One region of the Rhizobium sp. BT03 genome, then DNA from elsewhere that is predicted to be linked to it. Evidence: predicted binding sites of a transcription regulator. Region 1 holds the regulator's gene; each other region holds the start of a gene.

Evidence for each region. The regulator HrcA, encoded in region 1, represses chaperone genes, less so after heat shock. The targets are predictions, from matches to a motif close to GTTAGCACTCNCNNNNNGNGAGTGCTAAC.
Region 2: the regulator HrcA is predicted to act here: its motif matches at 7,941-7,969, upstream of groES (co-chaperone GroES).
Region 3: the regulator HrcA is predicted to act here: its motif matches at 3,755-3,783, upstream of groES (co-chaperone GroES).

Annotation. Positions count from the first base shown of each region.
Region 1 covers NZ_CP125640.1:2,241,653-2,251,338, forward strand. The annotation lists gene QMO80_RS11040 (Hsp20 family protein) at 1-77, opposite strand, end outside; gene QMO80_RS11045 (nucleoside hydrolase) at 316-1,260, shown strand; gene grpE (nucleotide exchange factor GrpE) at 1,297-1,926, opposite strand; gene hrcA (heat-inducible transcriptional repressor HrcA) at 2,038-3,126, opposite strand; gene rph (ribonuclease PH) at 3,254-3,973, shown strand; gene QMO80_RS11065 (VOC family protein) at 3,970-4,395, shown strand; gene rdgB (RdgB/HAM1 family non-canonical purine NTP pyrophosphatase) at 4,396-5,040, shown strand; gene hemW (radical SAM family heme chaperone HemW) at 5,050-6,252, shown strand; gene QMO80_RS11080 (saccharopine dehydrogenase family protein) at 6,316-7,398, opposite strand; gene dnaA (chromosomal replication initiator protein DnaA) at 7,561-9,111, opposite strand.
Region 2 covers NZ_CP125640.1:1,767,131-1,776,816, reverse strand. The annotation lists gene hisS (histidine--tRNA ligase) at 1-1,158, shown strand, start outside; gene QMO80_RS08775 (ATP phosphoribosyltransferase regulatory subunit) at 1,304-2,479, shown strand; gene hisG (ATP phosphoribosyltransferase) at 2,476-3,171, shown strand; gene QMO80_RS08765 (DoxX family protein) at 3,251-3,664, opposite strand; gene QMO80_RS08760 (glutathione binding-like protein) at 3,876-4,586, shown strand; gene QMO80_RS08755 (hypothetical protein) at 4,762-5,208, opposite strand; gene groL (chaperonin GroEL) at 5,875-7,515, opposite strand; gene groES (co-chaperone GroES) at 7,587-7,883, opposite strand; gene QMO80_RS08740 (TIGR01459 family HAD-type hydrolase) at 8,169-9,017, shown strand; gene QMO80_RS08735 (bifunctional riboflavin kinase/FAD synthetase) at 9,032-9,686, shown strand, end outside.
Region 3 covers NZ_CP125640.1:1,295,514-1,305,199, reverse strand. The annotation lists gene QMO80_RS06470 (LysR family transcriptional regulator) at 1-674, shown strand, start outside; gene QMO80_RS06465 (VOC family protein) at 690-1,070, opposite strand; gene QMO80_RS06460 (transglutaminase family protein) at 1,301-2,143, opposite strand; gene QMO80_RS06455 (DUF1488 domain-containing protein) at 2,171-2,446, opposite strand; gene QMO80_RS33020 (hypothetical protein) at 2,437-2,733, opposite strand; gene QMO80_RS06450 (hypothetical protein) at 2,730-3,065, opposite strand; gene QMO80_RS06445 (hypothetical protein) at 3,062-3,325, opposite strand; gene groES (co-chaperone GroES) at 3,837-4,154, shown strand; gene groL (chaperonin GroEL) at 4,204-5,838, shown strand; gene QMO80_RS06430 (hypothetical protein) at 5,905-6,297, shown strand; gene QMO80_RS06425 (hypothetical protein) at 6,363-6,542, shown strand; gene QMO80_RS06420 (hypothetical protein) at 6,514-6,705, shown strand; gene QMO80_RS06415 (NADPH-dependent F420 reductase) at 6,820-7,437, opposite strand; gene QMO80_RS06410 (LysR family transcriptional regulator) at 7,540-8,427, shown strand; gene QMO80_RS06405 (S1C family serine protease) at 8,448-9,353, opposite strand; gene QMO80_RS06400 (PLP-dependent aminotransferase family protein) at 9,644-9,686, shown strand, end outside.

The DNA.
Region 1 (9,686 bases):
GAAATGCGCTCCAGCGTCTTTTCCATGGCATCGAAGCCCAGAAGCAGCGGGCTGGCGAAAGGGGTAATGCGGCTCATCTCTTTTCAAGTCCTTGATGCAAGCGACCATCCCGGACCTTAAGGGCAGCATCCGGATGCCGCTAATATGGGGACAGCACCCCGGCGCTGCAAGACGCGGGCGACGTCTCGGCGCCACCCCGCAATTTTAAGGTGGCGGCCGGGGGCTGCTTGACAAAGCGCCTGCTGCCTCGCATCAAAACGTGCCGGCGCGCAATGTGCCGATTTGCGACGAGAAATGAAGAAAACGGTGCATCGGATGGCAAGCGCAAGAAAGATCATCATCGACACGGATCCCGGCCAGGACGACGCGGCCGCCATCATGCTGGCCTTCGGCAGCCCCGACGAGCTGGAGGTTCTGGGGATCACCACGGTCGCCGGCAATGTGCCGCTTGCGCTGACCAGCCGCAATGCCCGCATCGTCTGCGAGCTCTGCGGCCGGACGGAGACGAAGGTTTTCGCCGGCGCCGACGCGCCGATCGCCCGCAAGCTGGTGACTGCCGAACATGTGCACGGCAAGACCGGTCTCGACGGTCCTGAGCTCAGCGAGCCGACGATGGCGCTGCAGCAAGGCCATGCCGTCGATTTCATCATCGAGACGCTGCGGCGCGAGGGCGAAGGCACCGTGACGCTCTGCACGCTCGGGCCGCTGACCAATATCGGCCTGGCCCTGCAGAAGGCGCCCGATATTGCCCCGCGCATCCGCGAACTGGTGATGATGGGCGGCGGCTTTTTCGAAGGCGGCAACATCACGCCGGCTGCCGAATTCAATATCTATGTCGACCCCGAGGCCGCCGATATCGTCTTCCGCTCAGGCGTGCCGATCGTGATGATGCCGCTTGACGTGACGCACCAATTGCTGACCCGCAAGGACCGGGTGAAGCGCATGGCCGAGATCGGCACCGCGCCGGCAAAGGCGATGGTCGAGATGCTGGAATTTTTCGAGCGCTTCGATATCGAGAAATACGGCTCGGACGGCGGGCCGCTGCATGACCCGACAGTCGTCGCCTACCTGCTGAAGCCGGAGCTTTTCGAAGGCCGGGACTGCAATGTCGAGATCGAGGTCCGGTCCGAACTCACCGTCGGCATGACTGTTGTCGACTGGTGGCATGTCACCGAGCGCCCGCGCAATGCGAAAGTCATGCGCCAGGTCGATGCGGACGGTTTCTTCGATCTTTTGATCGAACGCTTCGCCCGCATCTGATTTCAGCATCCTTCTCCATGGGGGAGAAGGAGCGGTTCAGGCGTCTTTCTCGTCGAAGACCGAATTGGTTTCGGCTTCGGCCTTCGGGCCGCCCTTGGCGACGCCGACCATGGCCGGGCGCAGCACGCGCTCGCCGATGGAAAAACCTGCCTGCACGACCTGGACGACCGTGTTGTTCGGCACATCAGGGTTCGGCACTTCGAACATCGCCTGATGGAAATTCGGATCGAACTTCTGGCCGACCGGTTCCAGTTTGCGAACGCCGTGACGCTCGAGCGCCGAGAGCATGGCGCGCTCGGTCATCTCCACACCCTCGATCAGCGTCGTCAGGCCGGCATCGGCCGCATCCTTGGCCTCCGGAGAGATGGCATCCAGCGCCCGGCGCAGATTGTCCGAGACGGCGAGCATGTCACGCGCAAAACCGGCGACGGAATAGGACTTGGCGTCCTTGACCTCACGCTCGGTGCGGCGGCGCAGATTGTCCATTTCGGCGGCAAGGCGCAGATAGCGGTCGCGCAGCTCGCTGTTTTCGGCTTTCAGAAGCTCGAGCGGGTCTGGCTGGGCGGTCTCTTCCTGCACGGTATCATTCTCGACGTAGGCGGCAGCGTCGGCTGCGGCATCGGCCGCAGTTGCGTCAGGTCCGTTTTTCGTCGTGTCATCGGTCATGACGGTCTCCGGTTGGTGTCTTCAGATGCGCCCGATATCGAGGTTTGACCGAAAAAAATCAAGTCTGCGTGACAAAGAAGCGAAAATTCCGCGGTCTTCGTCAAAGTGGCGTCAATGCGGATTGCGCGAAAGCCGGGAGACGAGCTGGGCGGTGTAATCAACCATCGGCACGATGCGGGAATAATTGAGCCGCGTCGGGCCGATGACGCCGACGGCGCCGACGATTCGATCGTCATCGTCACGATAGGGCGCGACGATGAGCGACGAGCCGGACAGCGAGAAGAGCTTGTTTTCCGAGCCGATGAAAATGCGCACGCCCGAACCGGTTTCGGCGAGGTTGAGGATCTCGATCAGGCTGTCCTTCTTTTCGAGATCGTCGAACAGCAGGCGCAGCCGGTCGAGATCCTCGGCGCCGGCAAGGCCTTCGAGCAGGTTGGCGCGGCCGCGGATGATCAGCTGCGCCGGCTTGCCCTCGTCCGGGCTGCCGGCCCAGACGGCGATGCCGCGCTCGACGAGATCACGCGATAGGGCGTCGAGCTCGTGACGGACATCATCCTTCAGCTGGCTTAGTTGTTTGCGCAGCTCCGGCAGGGTCTGGCCGGACATGTGGGCATTGAGAAAATTCGCCGCCTCGGTCAGCTGCGAGGAGGTGACGCCCGCCGGCAGTTCGATGATGCGGTTTTCCACCTGATCGTGATCGCCGACGAGCACGGCCAGCGCCTTTGTCGGCTCCAGCCGGATGAACTCGACATGTTTGAGCACCGGATCGCTTTTCGAGGTTATGACCAGGCCGGCGCCGCGCGAAATGCCCGACAGCATGCGGCTGGCCTCGTTCATCATCGATTCCACCGGATTGCCGCCGCTTTCGGCCCGCACCTGGCGGTCGATGCTGGCGCGATCCTCGGCCGAGAGGTCGCCGACCTGCATGAAGGCATCGACGAAGAAGCGCAAGCCGATCTGGGTCGGCAGCCGGCCGGCGCTGATATGCGGCGAATAGATCAGGCCGAGATCTTCGAGATCGCTCATGACGTTGCGCACCGAGGCCGGCGACAGCGACATCGGCAGCAGCCGGGACAGGTTGCGCGAACCGAGCGGCTCGCCGCTCTCCAGATAGCCTTCGACGATACGGCGAAAAATTTCCCTGGAGCGCTCGTCCAGCGCAGCAACGGCATCCGAAACCGATGTCGACCTGATGCCCATGAAGCTTACGAACCCGCGCTGATGATACTTCCCGAAAAGTAAGTCAAACTCGCAGCCGTGGCAAAAGGGAATTTGCAAATGGGCGCCGCCAATCGTAGAAGCGGTCAACAAACCCCAGGAGATAAGAATGCGGCCTTCAGGCAGAAAAATCGACCAGATGCGCAAGGTCTCGTTCGAGCGCAATTTTTCCAAGCATGCGGAAGGCTCCTGCCTGGTGAAATTCGGCGATACGCATGTGCTCTGCACGGCCAGCCTCGAAGAAAAGACGCCGCCATGGCTGCGCAATACCGGCAAGGGCTGGGTCACGGCCGAATACGGCATGCTGCCGCGGGCGACCGGCGAGCGCATGAAGCGTGAGGCGGCCGCCGGCAAGCAGGGCGGCCGCACCCAGGAGATCCAGCGGCTGATCGGCCGGTCGCTGCGCGCCGTCGTCGACCTGCAGGCGCTCGGCGAACGGCAGATCACCCTTGATTGCGATGTCATCCAGGCCGATGGCGGCACGCGGACCGCGTCGATCACCGGCGGCTGGATCGCGCTTTACGACTGCCTGAAATGGATGGAAAGCCGCAACATGATCAAGGTCGACCGGGTCCTGAAGGATCATGTCGCCGCCATTTCCTGCGGTGTTTTCGCCAGCCAACCGGTGATCGACCTCGATTATCTCGAGGATTCCTCGGCCGAGACCGACGCCAATTTCGTCATGACCGGTGCCGGCGGCATCGTCGAGATCCAGGGCACGGCCGAAGGCACGCCGTTTTCCGAAGAGGAATTCACCTCGCTGATGGGTCTTGCCAAGAACGGCATCGGCGAACTCGTCGCCCTGCAGAAACAGGCAATTGCGGGATGAACCCCATGCTGGAAGGCATGTTGGAAACGGCGCTCTATGCGCGCGATCTCGATGAGGCCGAGGCGTTCTACGAGAGCGTTCTCGGGCTCGAAAAGATCACCCGCGCCGCCAACCGGCATGTCTTCTTCCGCTGCGGCCCCGGCGTTCTGTTGATCTTCAATCCCGAGGAAACGGTCAAACCGCCGGCGCCAGGCGCCCTGCAGGTGCCGCCGCACGGCACATCAGGAGCGGGCCATGCCTGCTTCAGGGTCTCCGGCCGCAATATCGATGCGATGGCCGAGCGGCTGAGAGCGGCCGGCGTGGCGATCGAATCCGAGGTGCATTGGCCGAATGGCGGCCGCTCGATCTATTTCCGCGACCCTGAGGGTAACAGCCTGGAATGCGCGGAGGCTAAAATCTGGGGCATCGAACAGGATATCTGAATGCGCAAGCTCGAAACGAAGACCATCGTCGTCGCCAGCCACAATGCCGGCAAGATCCGCGAGATCCAGGAATTGATCGGGCCGCTCGGCTTCACCGCCAAATCGGCCGCCGAGCTGAACTTCGTCGAGCCCGACGAAACCGGCACGAGCTTTGAGGAGAATGCGACGATCAAGGCGATAGCCTCCGCCAAATCAGCCGGCATGCCGGCGCTTTCGGACGATTCCGGACTGGTGGTCGACGCGCTTGACGGCGATCCCGGCGTCTACACCGCCAATTGGGCAGAGACATCGGACGGCACGCGCGATTTCGACATGGCGATGGCGAAGGTGGAAAAGGCGCTGCAGGATGCCGGCGCGACCAAGCCTGACCAGCGCACCGCGCGTTTCGTCAGCGTGCTCTGCCTCGCCTGGCCGGACGGCCATACCGAGCTCTTCCGCGGCGAAGTGGAAGGCAATGTGGTCTGGCCGCCGCGCGGCACCCAGGGCTTCGGCTATGATCCGGTCTTCCAGCCCGAGGGTTACGGCGTCACCTTCGGCGAGATGAGCGGCGAGGAAAAACACGGCTGGAACATCGGCAAGCCGCAGGCGCTGTCGCACCGGGCCCGCGCCTTCAAACTCTTTGTCGAAACCTGCCTGGAGGCATAAGGTCGCCACGTGGACAATTTCGACACGCCAAGCCCCTCGCGCGACGCGGCGCTGCTGCCCGATACCGGCGAGCCCGGCTTCGGCGTCTATGTCCATTGGCCCTTCTGCGCGGCGAAGTGTCCCTATTGCGATTTCAACAGCCATGTGCGCCACCAGCCGGTGGATCAGGAACGCTTTACGGCAGCCTTCCTGAAGGAGATGGCGGCGATCCGGGCGATGAGCGGGCCGAAGACGGTGACGAGCATCTTCCTCGGCGGCGGCACGCCCTCGCTGATGAAGCCGGAAACGGTGTCTTCAATTCTCGACGGCATTGCGCGGCACTGGCACGTGCCCGATGGTATCGAGATCACCATGGAGGCCAATCCTTCGAGCGTCGAGGCCGAGCGCTTCCGCGGCTACCGGGCGGCCGGCGTCAACCGCGTGTCGCTCGGCGTGCAGGCGTTGAACGACCGGGATCTGAAATTCCTCGGCCGGCTGCATGATGTCGCCGACGCGCTGAAGGCGATCCGGCTGGCGCGTGACATTTTTCCACGCATGTCCTTCGATCTCATCTATGCCCGGCCGGACCAGACGGTCGAGGAATGGGAAAAGGAGCTTAAGGAGGCGATCTCCTACGCGGTCGACCATCTTTCGCTCTATCAGCTGACAATCGAGGAAGGCACGCCCTTCTACGGCCTGCACAAATCAGGCAAGCTGATCGTGCCGGATGGCGAGCAATCGGCCGTGCTCTACGAGGCGACGCAGGAGATCACCGCGCGCGAGGGCATGCCCGCCTATGAGGTTTCCAACCATGCCCGGCCGGGTGCGGAAAGCCGGCATAACCTGACCTACTGGCGTTACGGCGATTATGCCGGCATCGGCCCCGGCGCGCATGGCCGGCTGACGCGCGGCCCGGAGAAGATCGCGACGGCGACCGAGCGCAAGCCGGAAGCCTGGCTCGATATGGTCGAGCGCGACGGCCATGGCATTCTCGACGAGGAGCGGCTCGGCTACGAGGAACAGTCCGACGAATTGCTGCTGATGGGACTGCGGCTCCGGGAAGGCGTCGATCTTGCCCGCTGGCAGCAGCTTTCCGGCCGCGAGCTCGACCCGAAGCGCGAAGAATTCCTGCTCGAACACAAATTCATCGAGCGGATCGGCAATTCGCGCCTGCGCTGCACGCCCTCCGGCATGCTGATCCTCGATTCCGTCGTCGCCGACCTCGCCTGCTGACATCAGGACAACGGATTGTTTCCAGCGCGGCAACGATATCGCCATCCGCGCCGGAAACCATTCTCACCTGTGGCTGGTGGCGCCGGCCTTGAACAGGCTGCCGGTCGGCGTCTTCAGGAACATCTCCAACGGAATATGCTCCTGGTGCAGGAAGCCGGTGGCCGGCAACAACCCGTCGCGGACCATTTCGATGACGGCGACGACGGAGGCCGACGTCGTCCAGGCGATCGCCGTGCGGCGTGCACCGGCAATCTCGATCGGATAATAGGCGCGCACGAATTCCTTGCGGCGCAAGCTGCCGTTCTCCGTGCCCTCGGCGGCGACATGGACATAGACGACATCGTCTTCGACAGGCGGCTTGGCATTGGTCAGGATCTCGCCGGCGAGCTTGCGCTTGTCGCGCATCAAGAGCTCGTGGAAGAAGAAGTTCATCAGCTCCATGTGACCGGGATAACGCATGGTCTTGTAGTCGAGATTGTCGATCTTGCCGAGCATGGTGTCGCACATGGTGCCAAGGCCGCCCGAGGTGGTGAAGGCTTCGAGCTTGACGCCGCCGACATAGACGGTCTCGTGCCATTCCATCGGCGAGACGAGCTTGCGCACCCCACCCTCGATGACCTCGCAATCGTTCAGATATTCGTTGACGACCCCTTCAGGCGACCAGTTGAAGGCGTAGCCGAGAAGGCCCGTCGGATGCTGCGGCAGGGCGCCGACGCGCATGCGGATCGAGCGGCAGCGCTCGAAGCCGTCGGCAAGGCTTGACCCGACGATGCCGACGAAACCCGGCGCCAGGCCGCATTGCGGCGCCATCAGGCCGCGGGCGGTCTTGGACAGTTCGATGATGAAATTGGTGGTGGGAACGTCTTCGGTCAGGTCGAAATAATGAATGCCGGCGAGATGGGCGGCGCGCGCCAATTCGATGTTCAGATGGTAAGGAAGGCAGGAGAGCACCGCCTCGACATTCGACAGCAGCTCGCCGACCACTTGGACGTCGGCAATATCGCCGGCGCGGCACTTGAAGGGGACGTCGCTCAACGGCAGCTGCGCATCGACGCCGATGACCTCGAAACCGCCTTCATGCAACAGCGTGGCCGCCAGCCGTCCGACCTTGCCGAGGCCGAGAACGGCGATCTTTCTAAAACTCATTCATTATCCTCCCATGCGCCCTCTCGGCGCTTCAGTCTTGTCCGACGCATGCCGCTCCAAATCGGACATGCGCGGGATGGCCGGAGGTATAGAATAAAACGCTCATAAAGCAAAACGGCCGGAATCGCTTCCAGCCGTCTAAGTTTTCCGAAAATTGGGTGATTATTCGTTGATCAGCCGCTTCAGGAGCTCGACTTCGTGCGACAGCTTGGTGTCTCCTGATATCAGCTCTTCGATCTTGCGCACGGCGTGCAGCACGGTCGTGTGATCGCGCCCGCCGAAACGGCGGCCAATCTCGGGGAAGGAGCGCGGCGTCAGCGTCTTCGACAGATACATGGCGATCTGGCGCGGCTTGACGATGACGCGGGTGCGGCGGTTCGAAACCAGTTCCTGGCGCGAGACATTGTAGTGCCTGGCGACGATGCGCTGGATATCCTCGATGCGCACCCGGCGGGGCTCGCCTGAGCCGACCAGATGGGCCAGAAGTTCGTCGACGCGCTCAATCGACAGGTTCGGCTCGAAGGAGCGGCGGAAGACCAGCTGGTTGAAGGCGCCTTCGAGTTCGCGGCCGCTGGCCGTGATGTTGCGGGCGACGTGCTGCAGCAGGTCGGCCGGAATTTCGAGCGACGGATCTTCGAGCCGGGCGGCCGCCAGGCGGCGCTTGAGGATTTCGAGACGCATCTCGTAATCCGGCGCGTCGAATTCGATCGCCACGCCGCCCTGCAGGCGCGAGCGGACGCGGGGATCGAGCGATTCCAGCTCCCAGGGGGCGCGATCGGCGGCGACAACCACCTGCTTGGCGCTGTCGAGCAGCATGTTGAGGAGATGGCAGAATTCATGCTGGATCATCTTGCCCTGCAGGAACTGCATGTCGTCGATGATCAGGAGATCGATGTTGCGCAGCGAATCCTTCAGCGTCAGCGCGTCATTGTCGCGGATCGCCGTGGCGAAGCGCCACATGAAATATTCGGCTGTGAGATAGACGACGCGCAGCGCCCGCGGGTTCTGCACCGCCGCATTGGCGATTGCCTGCAGCAGGTGGGTCTTGCCGAGGCCGACCGCCGAATGGATGAACAGCGGATTGAAGCGCACGGCGCCGGAACCGGCTTCGGCGATCGTCTTCGCCGCCGCAAGTGCGACACGGTTCGAGCTGCCTTCGACGAAGGTGTCGAAGGTGAAGCGGCTGTCGAGCGGCGAACCAAAGAGCGGCGAGCCAAAGCTTGCGGGCCTTGCCGCAGCAACTGACGAAACCGCCTGCTGGACGGCCTGGCCGGCCGGCTGGGCGCTTGCCGGGCGGCGCGCCTGGGGGGCAACGACCGGCTCGGGCTGGACCGCCTCATCGAGCGCCTTCGTGCCGCTGCGCGTCGCCGTGCGCACCAGGACTTCGATCTTCAGAATTTCCGGATCTTCGGCCTGGAACAGACCGGTGATGAGATCGAGATAACGATTGTTGATCCACGACTTCAGGAAGGTGGTGGGTACCGACAGGCGTACCACGCTCTTCGATACCGAATGCAGCTTCAGCCGGGCGAACCAGCTGGCATAGACGTCAGGACCGACCTGAGCCTTCAAGCGCGCGCTGACGCGCTCAAACAAGATGCTGTGCTTCATTTCCGCCTTTGCTTCTCCCACTTCGAGGCGCATGGAGCCAAACGCCTGCGGTGCCACATCCCCATTGTCGAGCCCGCCCGTCGTCATCGTATTCATCTGCATAATGCCGCCTTTCAATTCCACCGGGCGGCTTCCGCTAAAATAGCCGCCCGATTATTCCCCGCTTTGGCGAGCTGACGGCATCCTCATGAAGCCGCTTACCTGCCGGTTCACTCAAACACTGCCCCCGAAGGGACCGGCATAGAATTCCGTTGCAGGAACCGCATTCATGCGGCAACCTTCATCGGCTTTCCGTGCCAGGCCGGCGGTCGATCCTCGTTTTCGACCGATCAGCCCGAACGCAATATCACTTTAACCTTCTCCGGCGGCCTCGCCTTAAACGTGTGGCCACTGAAGACACAAAACATCCCTGCCCGTAACAGCCACGTTACGGCCCAAATCCGTCGAGTGCTTGAAAAAACGGAAGCGCAAGGCTCCGTAACAAATGGCACAAACTTATCGCCCTGCCGACGTGGCAGTTAAGACCGAGCCTCTGCAGGTGATGTCCGCGCCCTTTGTTGGAAGCCATTTAGGCAGGATCAAAAGGCAATATCAACGATGAATTTTACGCAAAATTAAGAAGCGGGCATTGACTCCGCCGGCCGTTTTCGGGCGTCACACCAGCGTCAAAAAAGAAT
Region 2 (9,686 bases), 470 kb from region 1:
ATGCAGTTCGATGCCGATACCGTCGGCGCGCCGGGTGTTCAGGCCGATGCCGAAATGTGCATGATGATGGCCGATACGCTTGAAGCGCTCGGCATCAAGCGCGGCGACTATGTCATCCGCGTCAACAACCGCAAGGTCCTGGACGGCGTGCTGGAGGCGATCGGCCTCGGCGGCGACGACAAGGCCGGCCAGCGGCTGAACGTGCTGCGCGCCATCGACAAGCTCGACAAGTTCGGGCCTGAGGGCGTTGCCCTGCTGCTCGGTCCCGGCCGCAAGGATGAATCCGGCGACTTCACCAAGGGCGCCGGCCTCGACCAGGCGCAGATCGACAAGGTGCTGTTCTTCGTCGGCATCAAGGATTATGCCGAAAGTGCTGCCCAACTCGCCGAACTCGTTGCCGGAACGTCGAAGGGCGGCGAAGGCGTCGAAGAACTGAATTTTATCGGCGCGCTGGTTGCGAGCGCCGGCTATGGCTCCGATCGCATCAAGATCGATCCCTCCGTCGTGCGCGGCCTCGAATATTATACCGGCCCGGTCTATGAGGCCGAGCTTCTCTTCGACGTCACCAACGAAAAGGGCGAGAAGGTCGTCTTCGGCTCGGTCGCCGGCGGCGGTCGTTATGATGGCCTCGTCTCCCGTTTCATGGGCCAGCCGGTGCCGGCGACGGGCTTTTCGATCGGCGTCTCCCGGCTGATGACGGCGCTGAAGAACCTCGGCAAGCTCGGCGCGAGCGACGTGATCGAGCCGGTGCTGGTGACCGTCATGGACGGTGATGTCGAGGCGATGGGCCGTTATCAGAAGATGACGCAAGCGCTGCGCGCCGCAGGCATCCGCGCCGAGATGTTCCAGGGCAACTGGAAGAAATTCGGTAACCAGCTGAAATATGCCGACCGCCGCGGCTGCCCCGTCGCCATCATCCAGGGCGGCGACGAACGCGCAACCGGCGTGGTGCAGATCAAGGATCTGATCGAGGGCAAGCGGCTCTCCGGCGAGATCGAGGACAATGCCAGCTGGCGCGAAGCGCGTGTGGCACAGGAAACGGTGCCGGAAGCCGACTTGGTCGCCAAGGTGAGGGAGATCCTTGCGGCGCAGGCTGAGGATCGGAAGAGGGCTGCCCTCGGCCTCGAAGTTCCCTATGATCCCGCCCCAAGCCGGTGACACTGATGACGACGTTTGAGCAGAATCTCCCCTTCTCCCCTCGGGGAGAAGGTGGCCCGAAGGGTCGGATGAGGGGGCGGCATGGCAGAAGCTGTCCTTCGCTCGCCGCTCAGGACGTTCGTCGTTTACACTCCTCATCCCCCTCATCTGCCCTGTCGGGCATCTTCTCCCCGCTGGGGAGAAGAGGGAAGTTCAGCCTATGCCCCTGATCAACCTCCCCGAATTCTCGGCCGACCTGCTGGCCGAATTTACCGCCCGCAATGCCGAGCGCATCGATACGCCGGTGATTCAGCCGGCCGAGCCGTTTCTCGATATCGCCGGCGAGGATCTGCGCCGGCGCATCTTCATGACCGAGAGCGAAACCGGCGCCAGCCTCTGCCTGCGTCCTGAGTTCACCATCCCCGTCTGTCTGCGCCACATCGAGACGGCGACCGGCACGCCGAAGCGTTATGCCTATCTCGGCGAAGTCTTCCGCCAGCGCCGCGACGGCGCCAACGAATTCTATCAGGCAGGCATAGAGGATCTCGGCGATATCAACATACCGAGCGCCGACGCCCGCGCCATCGGTGACGCCACCGCCATTCTTGCGCGCCTGCTGCCCGGCCGGCGCCTGTCGGTGACGCTGGGCGACCAGGCGGTGTTCGAAGCGGTCGTCCAGGCGCTCGGCCTGCCGCTCGGCTGGCAGAAGCGTCTGATCCATGCCTTCGGCAACATGACGCAGCTGGAAGCGCTGCTGGCCGGCCTGGTCAGCCCGCAATTCGTCACCGGCCTCGACGACGATATCGCGAGGCTTGTTGCCTTAGGCGACGAGCAGGCGCTGGTCGCCCATCTTGAGCAAGAAATGCAGGCGACGGGTTATTCCACCAATGCCAGCCGCTCGCCGCTGGAGATTGCCCGGCGGCTCAAGGAAAAGCTCATCCTGTCCGAGACGCGTCTCGACGATGCGGCCTTCCATGTGCTGGAAGAGTTCCTGTCGCTGCACGTGCCGCTCGTCAACGCGTCGGCGGCGCTCGCTGGTTTTGCCGATGCTGCCGGCCTGAAGCTCGGCAATGCACTCTCCCGTTTCAACGGTCGCGTCGGCGCCCTTGCTGATGCCGGCGTCGATCTGTCCTGCCTGGATTATCGCGCCGCCTTCGGCCGGCCGCTCGATTATTACACCGGTCTCGTCTTCGAGGTGACGGCGGAGGGCTCGAGCGCGGTTCTGGCCGGCGGCGGCCGCTTCGATAAGCTCCTGACTTTCCTCGGCGCAACCGACCGCATTCCGGCCGTCGGCTTCTCCTTCTGGCTCGACCGCATCGAAACCGAAAGGGCAGCCGCATGACCATCACCATCGCGCTTCCTTCCAAAGGCCGGATGAAGGACGACGCTTCGGCGATCTTCGAGCGGGCCGGCATGACGATCACGGCCGTCGGCAACGACCGCTCCTATCGCGGCCGCGTTGAAGGCTGGGACGATGTCGAGGTGGCCTTCCTTTCGGCTTCCGAGATTTCCCGGGAACTCGGCAACGGCACCGTCGATTTCGGCGTCACCGGCGAGGATCTGATGCGGGAAGGTTTTGCCGAGGTCGACAAGCGCGTCGAATTCTGCGCCCGCCTCGGTTTCGGCCATGCCGATGTCGTCGTCGCCGTGCCGGAGATCTGGCTGGATGTCGAGACCATGGCCGATCTCGGCGACGTCGCCGCCGATTTCCGCGCCCGGCACGGCCGGCGCCTCGCCATCGCCACCAAATATTGGCGGCTGACTCAGCAGTTCTTTTCGAGCCAGCACGGCATCCAGCTCTATCGCATCGTCGAGAGCCTCGGCGCCACCGAGGGGGCGCCGGCCTCCGGCTCGGCCGATATCATCGTCGACATCACCTCCACCGGCTCGACCCTGCGTGCCAACCATCTGAAGGTGCTCCAGGACGGCGTCATCCTGCATTCGCAGGCCTGCCTGGTGCGCGCCCGCAAGGAGAGCCATGCCGACGAACCCGTCGTGCAGGCGATTATCGAAGCGGTGCGCGCCGCCCTCTGATTTCGGCCATCAGGCCACAAGCAAAAACCCGCCGTCGGAAGACGGCGGGTTTTGCATGTTTGGGAGGATGTCTGCTGGATCAGGCGGCCGCATAGGCGCCGCGGCGGGCGTCAATCGAATAGGCACCGGCACCGACGGTGGCGAGCAGAATGTACGCGCCGGCCAGCGTGATGTTCTTCATGACCATGATCTGATTGAGAATGTTCACGAGTTCCGTGCCGCTTGCGTAGGGCAGGTGGAAGGCAACGCCCGTGAAGACACAGAAGGCGGCGAGCAGCCAGCCGGCGATGCGCACCTGGAAACCTGTGAGAACCGCAAGGCCGGCCAGCAGTTCGAAAAGACCTGCGACATAGGCCAACAGGGTTGCTGCCGGCAGGCCGGCACCAGCGATCATGCCCGCAGTACCGGCAGGATCGGTGAGCTTCATGAAGCCGGAAAGGATGAACATGAAGGAAAGAAGAATGCGGGCAATCAGGATAATGGCGTTCGACATGGATGCTGCCTCCGTTGAATGGCTCTGGAGATCTTGGTGCCCCGGCACCGTGTGGACCTCGGATGCCTCCTATGTCGCTCTTTTCCCGCGTTATGGAAAGATAAACAGATGCGGACAGTTCGTTCAATAATATGGAACGATGCGCTGCCGGCCGCCGCTTGCCTTTGGCGCGCCCGGTCTCTTATGGTCGGCTGATAACAAGGAGAATCCGATGGCAGATCTGTCCGCATTTCCGATCACGGCGCGCTGGCCGGCTAGAAATTCCGACATCATCCAGCTCTACTCTCTGCAGACGCCGAACGGCTTGAAAGTGTCCGTCGCGCTCGAAGAGCTCGGGCTCGCCTATGAGCCGCACTATATTTCCTTCGCCGCCAACGAGCAGAAATCGCCGGAATTCGAATCTCTCAACCCGAACGGCCGCATTCCGGCGATCATCGATCCGAACGGCCCGGGCGGGAAGCCGATCGGCCTTTTCGAATCCGGCGCCATCCTGCTTTATCTCGCGGAAAAGACCGGCAGGCTCATTCCTGAGGATGCCGCCGGCCGCTACGAATGCATTCAATGGGTGTTCTTCCAGATGGCCGGCATCGGCCCGATGTTCGGCCAGTTCGGACATTTCCACAAATTCGCCGCCGACAAGGTCGCCAACAATTCCTATCCGGTGGATCGCTATCGCGATGAATCCAAGCGGCTGCTCGGCGTGCTCGACGACCGGCTGAAGGGCCGGCAGTGGATCATGGGCGATCAATATACGATTGCCGACATCACCACCTTCACCTGGGTTCGCGGCGCCGACATCTTCTATGGCGGCCGCGAGCTTCTCGACTATGCAAAATTCCCCGCCGTCATGGACTGGCTGCAGCGCTGCATCGCCCGCCCGGCCAGCCAGACGGGGCTGAACATTCCGGTCAAGCCCGAATAGCTGACCGCCAGGAGATCGCCGATGCCGGCCCCTCATCCGGCTGCCGCCACCTTCTCCCCGTAAACGGGGCGAAGGAAGCTAGCCGCAAGCTCTCCGTTCCCCACAAACCTCTCGCAGGGCACGTCCCCTCCCTGTAAAACGGGGAGAGGGTTAGGGTGAGGGGCAGTTCCAGCCTCTATAGCCGGCTTGTGACCTGGCGTGCACCCTCAAGCTTGAAGCGCGGAAAGATAAAGACGCCGACCATGCTGCCGCTGTACTTTTCCTCGAGCCCGTTCGACTCGCCCATGCAGAAGAGCGGCTGGCGCAGGCCGTTCGGCATGATGATCGTCGTCGAAAAACAGAAGGAGGAGCAGAGCGTGGCCGCCTGCTCGAACAGCTCCAGGACATGGGCGCGGTCCTTGCTGTCATAGCAGCGGATCAGGCTCAAGAGCCCGCAGTCCCGTGCGGAAAGGCCGTGCAGCATCGCGCTCCATTCGCCGAGGCGGAGCATGCCGCTCGACAAATCTCCGGTCCAGGTTTCGGAAATCGAAAACTGAGCCACCATCTCGTCATTTTGATTGTGGTGCTCCAGCGAGCCGGGTGTCAAAGGTACGGCTGCATTGGCTTTGGCGATCTTAAACAAGGCGTTCCCCCGTTTGCATGCAGCTCCTCCGCCGCACGCTCGGTAAACACAAAAACAGGATCACGCAGCAGCAGGCATGATGCCCGTGCTTTTGCAGGCAATCGTTGCCACGGCCATCGGGCCCGCGGAACGTCAAGGATTGTCTTTCGCGCCCGTTTAGTAGGCGCGCTTCAATTGCAGCGCGGATTTATAGGAGCTTTTGAACAAACGGCAACGGCTTTTTAAGGGGTGTTCGGATCGGAGTTTTTCCTGGGATGCCGCCATTCTCGCATTATCCAGCGGGAAAGCCGCGCCGACACATCAATTTTGCGGGTTTTGGATGCGGTTCCGCGCGATATGAGGGGGGGAATGGTGCCGCAACGATGCAACTTCCCGCGGAGACCGGCGGCCCGAAAAAGCGCGGCAAGGCAAGCTTCGCGCAAGCTTCCGGGGCAGGAGCCGGCAACGCGCCATAAAATTGCGCGCAACGGACCGAATCGCTTTGAGCGCAAAAGAAAAGGGCGACCCGAGGGCCGCCCTTCCTATTCCGGATGCCGGAATGGATGTCAGTCACGGCTTTGGCCTATCACATCATGTCCATTCCGCCAGTTCAGCGCGCTTGACGCGCTGAACCATCTTAGATGATGGGCGGATTCATGAACGATGCTGTGAAAGGCCTTTCACCTATCACATCATGTCCATTCCGCCCATGCCGCCCATGCCGCCAGGCATGCCGGCAGGGGCATCCTTCTTCGGCAGTTCGGCGATCATGGCTTCGGTGGTGATCAGCAGCGATGCGACAGAAGCAGCGTTCTGCAGCGCGGTGCGAACGACCTTGAGCGGGTCGACGATACCCATGGAGATCATGTCGCCGAATTCGGACGTCTGGGCGTTGTAGCCGTAGTTGTCTTCATTCTTGTCCAAGACCTTGCCGACAACGATCGAGGCTTCGTCGCCTGCGTTTTCAGCGATCTGGCGAACCAGCGACTGCAGGGCGCGGCGAACGATGTTGATGCCGGCTTCCTGGTCGTCGTTTGCACCCTTGACGGTGATCTTCGTGGAGGAGCGCAGCAGAGCGATACCGCCGCCGGGGACGATGCCTTCCTGAACGGCAGCGCGCGTCGCATTGAGGGCGTCGTCGATGCGGTCCTTCTTTTCCTTCACTTCGACTTCAGTCGAGCCGCCGACGCGGATGACGGCAACGCCGCCAGCGAGCTTGGCAAGGCGTTCCTGCAGCTTCTCGCGGTCGTAGTCGGAGGTGGTTTCTTCGATCTGGGCCTTGATCTGGGCAACACGGCCTTCGATGTCGGACTTGGCGCCCGAACCGTCGACGATCGTGGTGTTTTCCTTGGAGATCGAAACCTTCTTCGCACGGCCGAGCATGTCGAGCGTGACGCTCTCGAGCTTGATGCCGAGGTCTTCGGAGATCACGGTGCCGCCGGTCAGGATGGCGATGTCTTCGAGCATGGCCTTGCGGCGGTCGCCGAAGCCAGGAGCCTTGACGGCAGCGATCTTGAGACCGCCGCGCAGCTTGTTGACGACGAGCGTAGCAAGAGCTTCGCCTTCGACGTCTTCAGCGATGATCAGGAGCGGCTTGCCGGTCTGGACGACAGCTTCGAGAACCGGAAGCATCGACTGAAGGTTCGAGAGCTTCTTCTCGTGAAGGAGAATGAAGACGTCTTCGAGGTCGGCGATCATCTTTTCCGGGTTGGTCACGAAGTAGGGGCTGAGGTAGCCGCGGTCGAACTGCATGCCTTCGACGACTTCGAGTTCGGTTTCGGCGGTCTTGGCTTCTTCAACCGTGATGACGCCTTCGTTGCCGACCTTCTGCATGGCTTCAGCAATGTCGAGACCGACCTGCTTGTCGCCGTTTGCCGAGATCGTGCCGACCTGTGCAACTTCTTCAGAGGTGGAGATCTTCTTGGCCTTGGCCTGGAGATCCTTCACGACGTCAGCGACAGCGAGGTCGATACCGCGCTTCAGGTCCATCGGGTTCATGCCGGCTGCAACGGCCTTGTTGCCTTCGCGAACGATCGCCTGGGCAAGAACGGTTGCAGTCGTGGTGCCGTCGCCGGCGATGTCGTTGGTCTTCGAAGCAACTTCGCGGACCATCTGGGCGCCCATGTTTTCGAACTTGTCTTCGAGTTCGATTTCCTTGGCGACGGAAACGCCGTCCTTGGTGATGCGCGGAGCGCCGAAGGACTTGTCGATGATGACGTTACGGCCCTTCGGGCCGAGCGTTACCTTGACTGCATCGGCGAGAATGTCGACGCCACGCAGCATCTTTTCGCGCGCGGTACGACCAAACTTGATTTCTTTAGATGCCATGATTGAAACTCCTCAATTCGAGTGTCCGGGTTTTGGGACCCGTCGGCTACGTCGGAAAGGCCAGCGGCTGATCAGCCGATGATGCCCATAATGTCGGCTTCCTTCATGATCAGAAGGTCTTCGCCGTCGATCTTGACTTCGGTGCCGGACCACTTGCCGAACAGGATGCGGTCGCCAGCCTTGACGTCGAGTGCGACGACCTTGCCGGACTCGTCACGAGCGCCGGAACCGACGGCGACGATTTCGCCTTCCTGCGGCTTTTCCTTGGCGGTATCGGGAATGATGATGCCACCCTTGGTCTTGGCTTCGGACTCAACGCGGCGAACAACGACGCGGTCGTGAAGGGGGCGGAAGTTGGTGCTTGCCATTGTCTAATCCCTCGATCGAATGACATTCGCGGGCCGGAGCGGCCCACATGGATAGATGTTAGCACTCCCTTGCGGCGAGTGCTAGCGACGAGCATTTAGGGATGGCTCCAAGAGGAGTCAATGAGAGCAATCACGAATTTTTGTGCCGGAATTGTGAAGAGGCCGGAGAATTGCTGAGATTGCCGCCGAAACCCGCTGCCACGGGCCGGCCGCGAAGAAAATGCCTTGCCATCGCCTTGCGCCTTTGCAATGTCACCGGTGACTGAAGCAAATCGGGAAATCGGAATGGCCAGGCGGATAGAAAACTTCTCGGAGATAACAGGTCATTATGACGTGGTGCTCTGCGATGTCTGGGGCGTCGTTCACAACGGCGTCGAGCCGTTTCCGAAGGCCGCTGCTGCCCTTGAAGCGGCGCGCGCAAGCGGCGTCGCCGTCGTCCTGATCACCAATTCGCCGCGTCTTTCCTGGCAGGTGGTCGAGCAATTGCGTCAGATCGGCGTTCCCGACAGCGCCTATGACCGTATCGTCACCTCAGGCGACGTCACGCGCCGGCTGATCGCCGAAGGGCCGAAGACGGTCTTTCTGCTCGGCCCCGAGCGCGACAAGGCGCTTCTCGAAGGCATCGGCGTCGAGCGGGTGCCATCAGGCGAAGCGCAATCGCTCGTCTGCACCGGCTTTTTCGACGACGAGACCGAGAAGCCGGAAGATTACACCGACATGCTTCTGGAATTCAAATCCCGCGAGGTGCCGATGATCTGCGCCAACCCCGACCTCGTCGTCGAGCGCGGCCATCGCATCATCCCCTGCGCCGGCGCCATGGCCGCCTATTACGAGCAGCTCGGTGGCAAAACCCGCATCGCCGGCAAGCCACACCGGCCGATCTATGAGGCGACGCTCGCCGCGGCCCGCGAGCTTCGCGGCGATTTCCCCACCGAGCGGGTGCTGGCAATCGGCGACGGCATGCCGACCGATGTGCGCGGCGCCTTGAATTACGGCCTCGACCTTCTTTACATCAGCGGCGGTATCCACGCCAAGGAATACACCTTGAACGGCGAGACCGACGAGGCGATCCTCAACGCCTATCTCGATCGGGAAAAAGCCGCGCCGAAGTGGTGGATGCCACGCCTCGCATAAAGAGAAGCCAGCCGATGACCGTCTTCCACCGCAATGAAACCCGGGAACCCTTGCCCGCCCATCTCAAGGGCGGCGTCATCGCCATCGGCAATTTCGACGGCGTGCATCGGGGCCACCAGTCGGTGCTCAGCCGCGCGCTCGAAATCTCCAAGGCGCGCGGCATCCCCGCGTTGGTGCTGACCTTCGAGCCGCATCCGCGCACGGTCTTCCGGCCCGAGACCCCGGTCTTCCGCCTGACGCCCGCGCCGCTGAAGGCCCGCATCCTGGAAACGCTGGGCTTCAACGCGGTCATCGAATATCCCTTCGATTACGAGTTCTCGCAGCGCTCGGCCGATGATTTCATCCATTCGATCCTCAAGGACTGGCTCGGGGCCTCCGAGGTCGTCACCGGCTTCGACTTCCATTTCGGCCGCGGCCGCGAGGGCGGTCCGGCCTTCCTGATGAATGCCGGCCAGACCTATGGTTTCGGCGTCACCCTGATCGATGCCTTCCGCGACGAAAACGCCGATGTCGTCTCTTCGAGCCATATCCGCGCGCTGTTGAAGGAAGGCAGCGTCAGCGAAGTCGCCGGCATGCTCGGCTACCGCTATACGGTCGAGGCCGAGGTGATCGACGGCGAGAAGCTCGGCCGGCAGCTCGGCTTTCCCACTGCCAACATGCGCCTGCCGC
Region 3 (9,686 bases), 950 kb from region 1:
CGAGCTGGCAGGGCGAGTTCCGCATCGGCATGTGCGATAATCTCGAATCCGCCTTCTTCGGCCCGCTTGCCGCCCGCCTGCTCCAGTTTTCGCCCGGCGCCCGGCTGATCGGCATCGCTTCGGAAAAGCGCGATGCCGCCCGCCGGCTGGACGAGGGCGTCTTCGACTTCAGTGTTTCCGTGCATGACGAACCGGCCTCCTGGCACATCCGCGCGCCGCTGTTCAACCAGGCCTCGATCTGCATTTACGACGAGGTTCAACTCAAGCTGAAGGCGCCGCTGAGCCTCGAGGATTTCGCCGCTGTCGCCCATCTCACCGTCTCGTTCGAAGGTAATGCCTCGACCGGCATCGACACCGCGCTGAGCCGCACCGGCCATATCAGGCGTGTGGTGGCGACGGTGCCGCGCTTTTCCGCGCTGCCGACGGCGCTGCGGGCGATGCCCGCCATCTCAGTCGTGCCGGAATCGATCGGCCGCTGCATGGCGCAGTTGCACGGGCTGACGATCTCGGCGCCGCCGCTTCCGCTGCCGGCCGATCCGGTGACCATGCTCTATCGCCGGGTCGACCAGGCCGACGGCCGGGCGCGCTGGTTCCGCCGCCTGTTCCTCGACGTCGCCGGCGAGGCGCTCGCAGCCTCCGGCTGCCGCGTCTCGATATCGAGAGCTGCGGCGTAAAAAAGTTAGAGCCTGTTACAGCTCGCCTTTGTGGAAATAGGCTTCGAGGCGATAGCCGTCCGGGTCGATGATGAAGGCTGCATAATAGAACTGCCCGTAATCCGGCCGAATGCCGGGTTCGCCATTATCAGTGCCGCCGGAGGCGACGGCTGCCGCGTGAAAGGCATCGACGGCGGCTTCATCAGGCGCGACGAAGCAGAAATGCAGCCCGGATCGCAGATCGGCAAGAACCGGCTGCTCGACCTGCATCACCCAGAGCCCGACCCGTTCCGGGCCATAGCCGATCATGGTGTCGGAATTGGACAGGCGCTCATATCCGAGCGGCGCCAGCGCCGCATCATAGAAATGGCGGGCTCTTTCGAGGTCTTTGACGCCGATGGAGACATGATCGAACATGGGCCGCAAAACTCCCTCCCTTTTTCGCCAATCCCCGAAGGATTGCTCATCCCCAAGATGGCACGATGCCAACATCTTTCAACCGCCGTCCCGAGTCAACGAATGGGCTTGCATCGTCATCGCAGCTTACCTGCTCATTCATGGCCGGTGATTCTGCCCAGCCGCTGTCACGTGGTTTTGGGGAGGGCAGAGTCCGGCTCGGGGGCGGTGAGGCTGCTGCCGCATCCGTTCTAAACAGCGCCCTCGGAGACGCTTTGCATCTGCTGCAGGTCCGTCATCTCATAGGTCCAGACTCGAAACGCCTTCAGCACATGCGGTCCGAAGGAATTGATGAGCGGTATGTCGGCAGCGTCGCGCCCGCGGGCGACGACGATGCGACCGATCCGCGGTGTGTTGTTGCGCGGATCGAATGCATGCCATGCACCGTCAAGGAAGACCTCGATCCAGGCGCTGAAGTCCATTGGATCAACGACGGGAATGCCGATGTCGCCGAGATGACCATTGATATATCGGGCAGGAATGTTGAGGCAACGGCACAACGCCACCGCCAGATGCGCAAAGTCGCGACAGACGCCGACGCGTTCGTGGAACGCCTCGAAGGCTGTCCGCGTCGATCGCGCCTGCATGTAGTCGAATTGGATATGGCCGTGAACGAAGTCGCAGATCGCCTGAACGCGGCTCCAGCCGGGTGCGACGGTGCCGAACATATCCCACGCAATCTGACTGAGACGATCCGTTTCGCAATAGCGGCTGCCCATCAGGTAGACGAGGCAATCGTCTGGCAACTCCGAAACTGGGAGTTCCCTGGCGCCTGGCAGCGACCTGTCCGGTTTGCCGTCGTCTTCGATCGTCGCATCGCCCCATATGGTCAGGTCGCCCGTCGGGGCAACCAGCCGAAGGCAGCGGTTGCCGAAGAGGTCGCGATAGGTCGAAGTGGGAACATTGGGCGTGGTGAATACCGTTTCCGGAACTCTGATGTCGGCCGCACGATCCTCATGCACCGACAACAGACATACCAATGCGGTCGGCTGCGGGCAGGTCAGCGTCATTTCATAGCCGTAACGGATCAACATGGAGCGTTCTCGCGCGTCCGGATCCGTCTAGCGGAAATCCGCCGCAGTTAGAGTATAAAAGGCGCGGCGGCGGTAGGAGTAGGCTTTGTGCGCCACCTCCTGAATGGAGTTGCGCAGGGCGTCGAAGGAGGATAGCCACCTCGTTACCGAAGGCTCGGTTCCTTGCAATGCGGCGTCGGATTTCGCCAGCGCGCCAACCTCGATGAAGAACAACACCTGGAACATGCCGTCATGGCCCACGAAGCGCACAGCATTTCTCGCCGGATCGAAGCTACGGCTTAGGTTCAGAAAAGCTAGCGCCATGGTTGGACCGGCGGGCTCTTCCGAGCACTCCGAGCGGTGCCCGACAGCCTGAGCCATTCCTTCCGATATCCTATGTTGAGGAAATTGAAGGACATCATGTCTTCCCCGGCTTCCGTATGGCCGGCGTGCACGGGAACGCTTGCAGAAACACGATAGACGGTCCACGAACGGGCGGATTCGATCCGGCCGTCGTGTTTGGTCTCCATGGAGTAGCGGCCGGGCGCTTCCCATGTGTGGACGGCAAAGGCATTCCGTCTTCGTTCGGCTTCGTCTCCATGGCTGTTCACGATGTCAACCTTTCGTCATTCGGGCCGCGGCCTTGGCCAAACGTCCTCTCGATCAGTGTTGCGCCGCTGCCGGCGGGCGATAGGTTTACCGATTCCAGGCTATCTTCCGTCACGACCCGCTCATGACGTTCATCGTCACTGCGGATGCGGTATTGCAGCACATTTCCTCTGAGAGGCAGCGTGGCGGTAACACGGTATGTTTCGGGGAGCTTGGAGGGAACGACGAAGAACCCGTCCTTCACCCGGACGGTCTGCCCCACCGTGAAGATATGTGTTGCTGCCTTGCGCCGGATGGAGCGTCCATTGCGTTGCGGGATGCGCGTAGCGGTCATGACGGTTTTTGGTCCTTTTCGAGCACGGTTTCGAGATCTGACAAGTGGATAGGCATCATTTGCTGCGTCGAACTCTGGGCGGCTATCGCCGGCAGGTGGATGAAGGCGCCGACCCGTCGCCAGGCAAGCCTGGAGACGCCATCGATCAATTCCTCGTCATAATCGACGCGGTATTCTCCGGCTGGCTGCGCTCTGTCGAAACCGGGCAGGCGGAATGGGGATGAAAAGCGGACGACGGTTTGTGTGGTGCGACTTGTCACGGCTCAGGCCTCCGCAGGATACACCGATATGTTTCCTGTATCATTGAGATCCGAACCCGACGAACTCGAGGCTGCCGGTACATCCGCGGTCAGCGCCAAGCTCATTCCGGATCGGAACAGGCGAACTCAACGCCGGAACGACGTTATGGATCGCTGTCGAGAATTCAGTGGTGATGGCGGGTCGTAGGTCTCTGACACCGCGAAGCCAGGTCGGCTAAATCGACGAGACCTATCATTGCGCCTCGATTGCGTTTAAATCAAGATGAAATCTGATTTATCTATGAAAAACGCCAAATTAACTCTTTGTTCATTCAAATAAAATCGGACGCGATGGCGCAAAAAATTCTATTCACTTCCCGATTATTACAAAATATTCGGTCGGATTGATTTCCTGGATATCTCAAAAAAATTCCTGCGTGAATAATATTTCTTGGCACTCCTATCAATCGAGTGCCACGAGTGGTATTTATGAGTTGCAGCCGCCCTACGCGCCGGCAGCAGAAAGACCTCTATGAAATTCCGTTCACTTCACGACCGCGTCGTCATTCGACGTGCGGAAGGCGATGTCAAATCCAAGGGCGGGATCATCATTCCAGACACCGCCAAGGAGAAGCCCCAGCAAGGCGAAGTGGTCGCAGTCGGCCCGGGTCTCCGCGACAAAAGCGGCAATCTGGTCCCGCTTGATGTCAAGGTCGGTGATCTCATCCTGTTTGGAAAATGGTCGGGGACAGAGGTCACGATCGATGGCGAAACCCTTCTGATCATGAAGGAGACCGACATCATGGGCATCGTCGAAAAGACCCAAGCGGCTGCCGACAAAGCCGCCTGAGCGTCGAATTTGTGACCAGCATCTCAAGACCGAACTGGGAAGAAATATCATGTCTGCCAAGGAAATCAGGTTCTCCACCGACGCGCGCGACCGCCTGCTGCGCGGCGTCGAATTGCTCAACAACGCCGTCAAGGTGACGCTTGGCCCGAAGGGCCGCAACGTCGTCATCGACAAGGCCTATGGCGCACCGCGCATCACCAAAGACGGCGTTAGCGTCGCCAAGGAGATCGAGCTCGCCGACAAGTTCGAGAACATGGGCGCGCAAATGGTGCGCGAGGTGGCTTCGAAGACCAATGATCTTGCCGGCGACGGCACGACGACGGCAACTGTTCTCGCCGCCTCCATTTTCCGCGAAGGCGCAAAGCTCGTCGCTGCCGGGATGAACCCGATGGATCTGAGGCGCGGCATCGATCTCGGCGTTATCGCCGTCGTCAAGGAAATCAAGGCGCGGGCGATGAAGGTCAAGTCGTCAGGCGAGATCGCCCAGGTCGGCACCATTGCCGCCAATGGCGACGCCGCCATCGGCGAGATGATCGCCAAGGCGATGGACAAGGTCGGCAATGAGGGCGTCATAACGGTCGAAGAGGCACGAACCGCCGAGACCGAACTCGATGTCGTCGAGGGTATGCAGTTCGACCGCGGCTATCTCTCGCCATATTTCGTCACCAATGCCGAGAAGATGCGCGTGGAACTGGAGGATCCCTATATCCTCATTCACGAGAAGAAACTCGGCAGCCTGCAGGCGATGTTGCCGATCCTGGAAGCGGTTGTACAGACCGGCAAACCGCTGCTCCTCATCTCGGAGGACGTCGAGGGTGAAGCGCTGGCGACGCTTGTCGTCAACAAGCTGCGCGGCGGCCTGAAGGTCGCAGCCGTCAAGGCGCCGGGTTTCGGTGATCGCCGTAAGGCAATGCTGGAAGACATTGCCGTGCTCACGGCGGGCCAGATGATTTCCGAGGATCTCGGCATCAAGCTCGACAACGTCACGCTCGATATGCTCGGCCACGCCAAGCGCGTGCTGATCGAGAAAGACAGCACAACGATCATCGACGGCTCCGGCGAGAAAGCGGCCATCCAGGCGCGTATCCAGCAGATCAAGGCGCAGATCGAGGAGACCACTTCCGATTATGACAGGGAAAAGCTGCAGGAGCGCTTGGCGAAACTCGCCGGCGGCGTCGCGGTCATCCGCGTCGGCGGCGCGACCGAGACGGAGGTCAAGGAAAAGAAGGACCGCATCGACGATGCGCTGAACGCCACCCGTGCGGCGGTCGAAGAGGGCATCGTGCCCGGCGGTGGCGTGGCATTGTTGCGCGCCAAGTCGGCCCTCACGGGCCTGACCGGGGAGAACGCCGACGTGACGGCGGGCATCTCGATCGTGCTCAGGGCGCTCGAAGCCCCGATCCGACAGATCGCCGACAATGCCGGGTTCGAGGGCTCAATCGTCGTCGGCAAACTCGCGGGCAGTAATAATGACAATCAGGGCTTCGACGCCCAAACGGAGACCTATGTCGATATGATCGAGGCCGGCATCGTCGATCCTGCCAAGGTCGTGCGCACTGCTCTGCAGGACGCCGGTTCGATTGCGGCGCTGCTGATCACCGCCGAGGTGATGATCGCCGACATTCCCGCAAGAGACTCCGCCCCTGCAGCCGGAAATGGCGGCATGGGCGATATGGGATACTGAGAACAGCCTGAACCGGTCCGGCGTCGCCGGACGGCGCAACTTGAACAACAGACAGGGAGAATTCCAATGTCCGTGCAGAGCAGCAGTAAAACATCGATCACCCAGCGTTTCGACAGTTACCAGCCATCCAAGACGCTTCTCGTCTGGGCCTGCGTCGTCACGGCGATCGCCACGATGATTATCGGCTTCAGCTGGGGCGGTTGGGTAACAGGCGGCACGTCAAGCAAAGCGGCAGCCGCCGCCGGCGACGTTGCACGCGGAGATCTAGCGTCGGCCATTTGCGTCGAGCGGTTCAAAGCAGCGCCGGATGCGGCCGCCAAGCTTACCGAGTTCAAGGCGATTGCCGACGGCTACAAGCAGCGTCAGTTCGTTGAGGCCGGCGGCTGGGCCACCATGCCTGGGCAGACCTCACCCGACAGCCGGAGTGTTCAAGCCTGCGCCACCACGCTTGCCGCCTGACACTGTTTTCGAGAGCGCTCCGCCACCTGTGCGGGGCGCTCCCTCTGTTGACGCAGGAATGATCGATGATCCGTTTCGAAAAAAAGAGCGACCCGCAGCCAGCCGCAGAAGACGCTGGCGACAACCGCTTCCAGAAAATCCGCGAGGCCGCAGCCGACGGGCACAGGAAGGTCGCCAACGACAGCACGCGTCCTCGCGCGTCGCGGGAGGCGGCAGATGGCGATCCGCTTATCTCAGTGCATTGACGATCTAAAGAGGCCGCCGGCGCAGCCTGGAGAGGGCGCGATCTTCCGCGGCGAGGCCGCGCTGTTTGTCGATGGCGAAGCCAATCAGACGACAGAGGTTTGCCCAGGCTTCGAACGACGCCACGATCTTTCAACCGCCGTCTCAAGTCAGGAACAGGTCTAGCCGATATGGTTTGGCAGTTCATTGATTTAGGCGATCGCTTTCAGCGACTCGGTCAGCCGTTCAATCAGGAAGCAGGAATGACTGGCCCCGCATGGGCGGAGACCAGCCGTGATCTCAGCCGTCGATGGCGACCCATTTCGGGGCGATCCCGGTACCGCGACCCAGGCCGTAACCAAGGCGGATATTCAGCATCCCCAAGGGTTCGAGCAGGCGAGCGGCATCGAGCGAGCCGGTTTTCTCGACAGCAAAGCCGGCGTCCGTCACCAGCGCTGCGGCGGTTTCGACAGCATCGTCGTCCCCGGCCAGGAAGACCGGTATGGTGGAGCTGTGCTTTGGGGAAGCCGCAAACAGCTCGGCAAAGATGGTATTGAAGGCCTTCACGACCTTGGCGCCTTTGGCTCTGTGCTGGATTTCCTCGGCTGCCGACGTGTCGTGACCAAACAGCAGGCCGGAGAAATCGGGCTTCAGCGGATTGGTGATGTCGACGACGATTTTGCCGTGCAATGCCGCCGTTTCGGCAAATTCGAGCGCCGATGCATAAGGCAGCGCCAGCACCAGAATATCGGCGTTTGCCACGGCGGCGGCGATCGGTGCGCTGGCAGCGCCGATCTCCTCTGCAAGCGACTTTGCCGCGGCCTCATTCCGCGACGCGAGGATGAGATCGCGCTTGCCTGCCAGGCGACGCGCCAAGCCGGCGCCCATGTTTCCAGTTCCGATAATAGCGGTTTTCATGTGGTCGGTTCCTTCATCGAGTTGAATGAGTTCGATATAGCCGACCGCGATCCCATCATGAATGGCATTGAATGGCGGTATATAATTGCATAAAAGTATCGAATGACCGATCTCACCAATTTGAAGACTTTTGTCGCCGTCGCGACATCAGGTAGTTTCGCCAAAGCTGCCGCCAGGCTCAACCTGTCGCCCGCCATGGTCGGTCGGCGCATTCAGGCTTTGGAAACAGACTATGGTGTCAAGCTGATCGAGCGTACCACGCGAACCCAGAGGCTCACCGAGATCGGCCTCAAATTTCTGGAGAGAGCCAGCAGGGTCATCGATGAACTGGAGCAGTTGAACGATATTGCCGGCCCCGCCAACCACGAAATATCCGGCCACCTCCGTATCAGTGGCCCGACGACGCTCGGCGTCAAGCGGCTGGCATCGTCCATTGCCCGCTTTGCCAATCAGCATCCCGCGGTCAGTCTGGAGCTCAATCTGACGGACCGGAACGTCGATCTGATCGCTGAGGGCTATGACCTTGCCGTTCGGGTGGCGCATCTGCGGCCATCGTCCTTGATCGCAAGAAGGATCGGCACCTATCGCTTCGTCTGCTGCGCCTCTCCCGGTTATCTCGGCAAGAACGGCGTGCCGACCCATCCCGAGCAGTTGCAACAGCACCGCTGCATCCTCAGCCTCAACCTCGTCCCGCGCGATCAATGGCACTTCGAAGATCAGGATGGACGGGTGCTGGCGGCAAAGATTGACAGCAATATCGGTATCGACAATGGCGAAGCCATGCGCGTTGCCGCGGTTGAGGACGCCGGCATCGTCTATGCGCCGCTGGTCCTGGTAGAGGAAGACATCGCCGCCGGGCGGCTGACCGAGGTGCTGATCGATTGGGAAAAGTACAGCCTGCCGATCCATGCCGTGCACCCGTCGCGGCAATTCGTGCCGCGACGGGTGAAGGCCGCGATCGGCTGGATCGCCGGAGATCTCCGACGGTAGAATCGTGCAAGCGGCGCGACTTACTGCAATTGCGGCTTCTTGAGAAAGCTGTTGCGGTCGGCGGATTTGATGCGCAGCCAGGCCTCCCGGCCGTTTCTCAGGATCCGCATCGGAATCTCGGCGCCGGCCGGGCCGCTGCTCCAGACCTTGCGGTAGAAATCGGCCAGGCCATCGACCTCTTCGTCGCGGATCTCCGAGATGATATCGCCCTGCCGCAGGCCCGCCTTCGCGGCCGGGCCGCCTTCGGCAACGCTCATCACCACCACGCCGCCATTGCTCTCGGCGGAGAAAGCGCCGAGCCAGGGCCGCGGCGGCTTGTTGACGCTTCCGCGGTTCAGCAGATCGTCGAGGATCGGTGGTAAAAGGTCGATCGGCACGACCATATTGATATCGGCGACCTCGTCGCCCTGGCTCATTTGCAGGCGAAGCGAACCGATGCCGAGAAGCTTGCCGTCCGAACCGATCAGCGCCGCACCGCCCCATGAGGGATGGGCCGGCGCCGTGAAGATCGCTTCATCAAGCAGATATTCCCAATAGCCGGCAAATTCCTGCCGGGCGACGATGTTCGCCTCGACGAATTCGCCGATGCCGTCGGCAAGCACGACGGCATCGCCGGGCTTGGCGCTTGCCGCGTCGCCGAGAGCCACGGCCGGCGCATTGAGAACCCCGAGCGCCTGCACCAGGCCGAAACCGGTTTCCTGATCATAGGCAAGCGCATGCGCCGGAACGACGCGGCCGTCATGGGTGGTCAGCCAGACCTCTTCGGCCTCGGTGATGAGATAACCGATGGTCAGCACCAGCCCATTGTCGCGAATGACCACGCCGCTGCCCTCCCGGACAGTGCCCAGCGTCTCCGCCGTGAAGGCATCTTCCGGAATGGAAGAACGAACGGCCACGACTGACCGCAAAATCGGATCGATATTCATGCTTTCATCCCGATAGGCGCCGGCGCGAGAGGCGGAAAATCCGGCGCACCCTGTCTTGAATAGGTAAGAAGATGGGTGGGCGGCGGCAAGGCTATGGCCGATGGAATTTCCAAACCGCTGGAACCCGATGCGCAATGCATTCGATGCGCAATGAAATCGCTTGGAAAGAGCTGCACCACGCCATTTACTGCCCGCACCAAAGTCGTGCACACGACATTTTTCGTGACAGCGTCATCGTGCAACAATATACAGTCAATCCCATCAAGACTCAGGCTGCACGGATTTGCGACATGAAAGACTGGCATCCCGATCTCGGGCGCAGCAGCAGCCCCC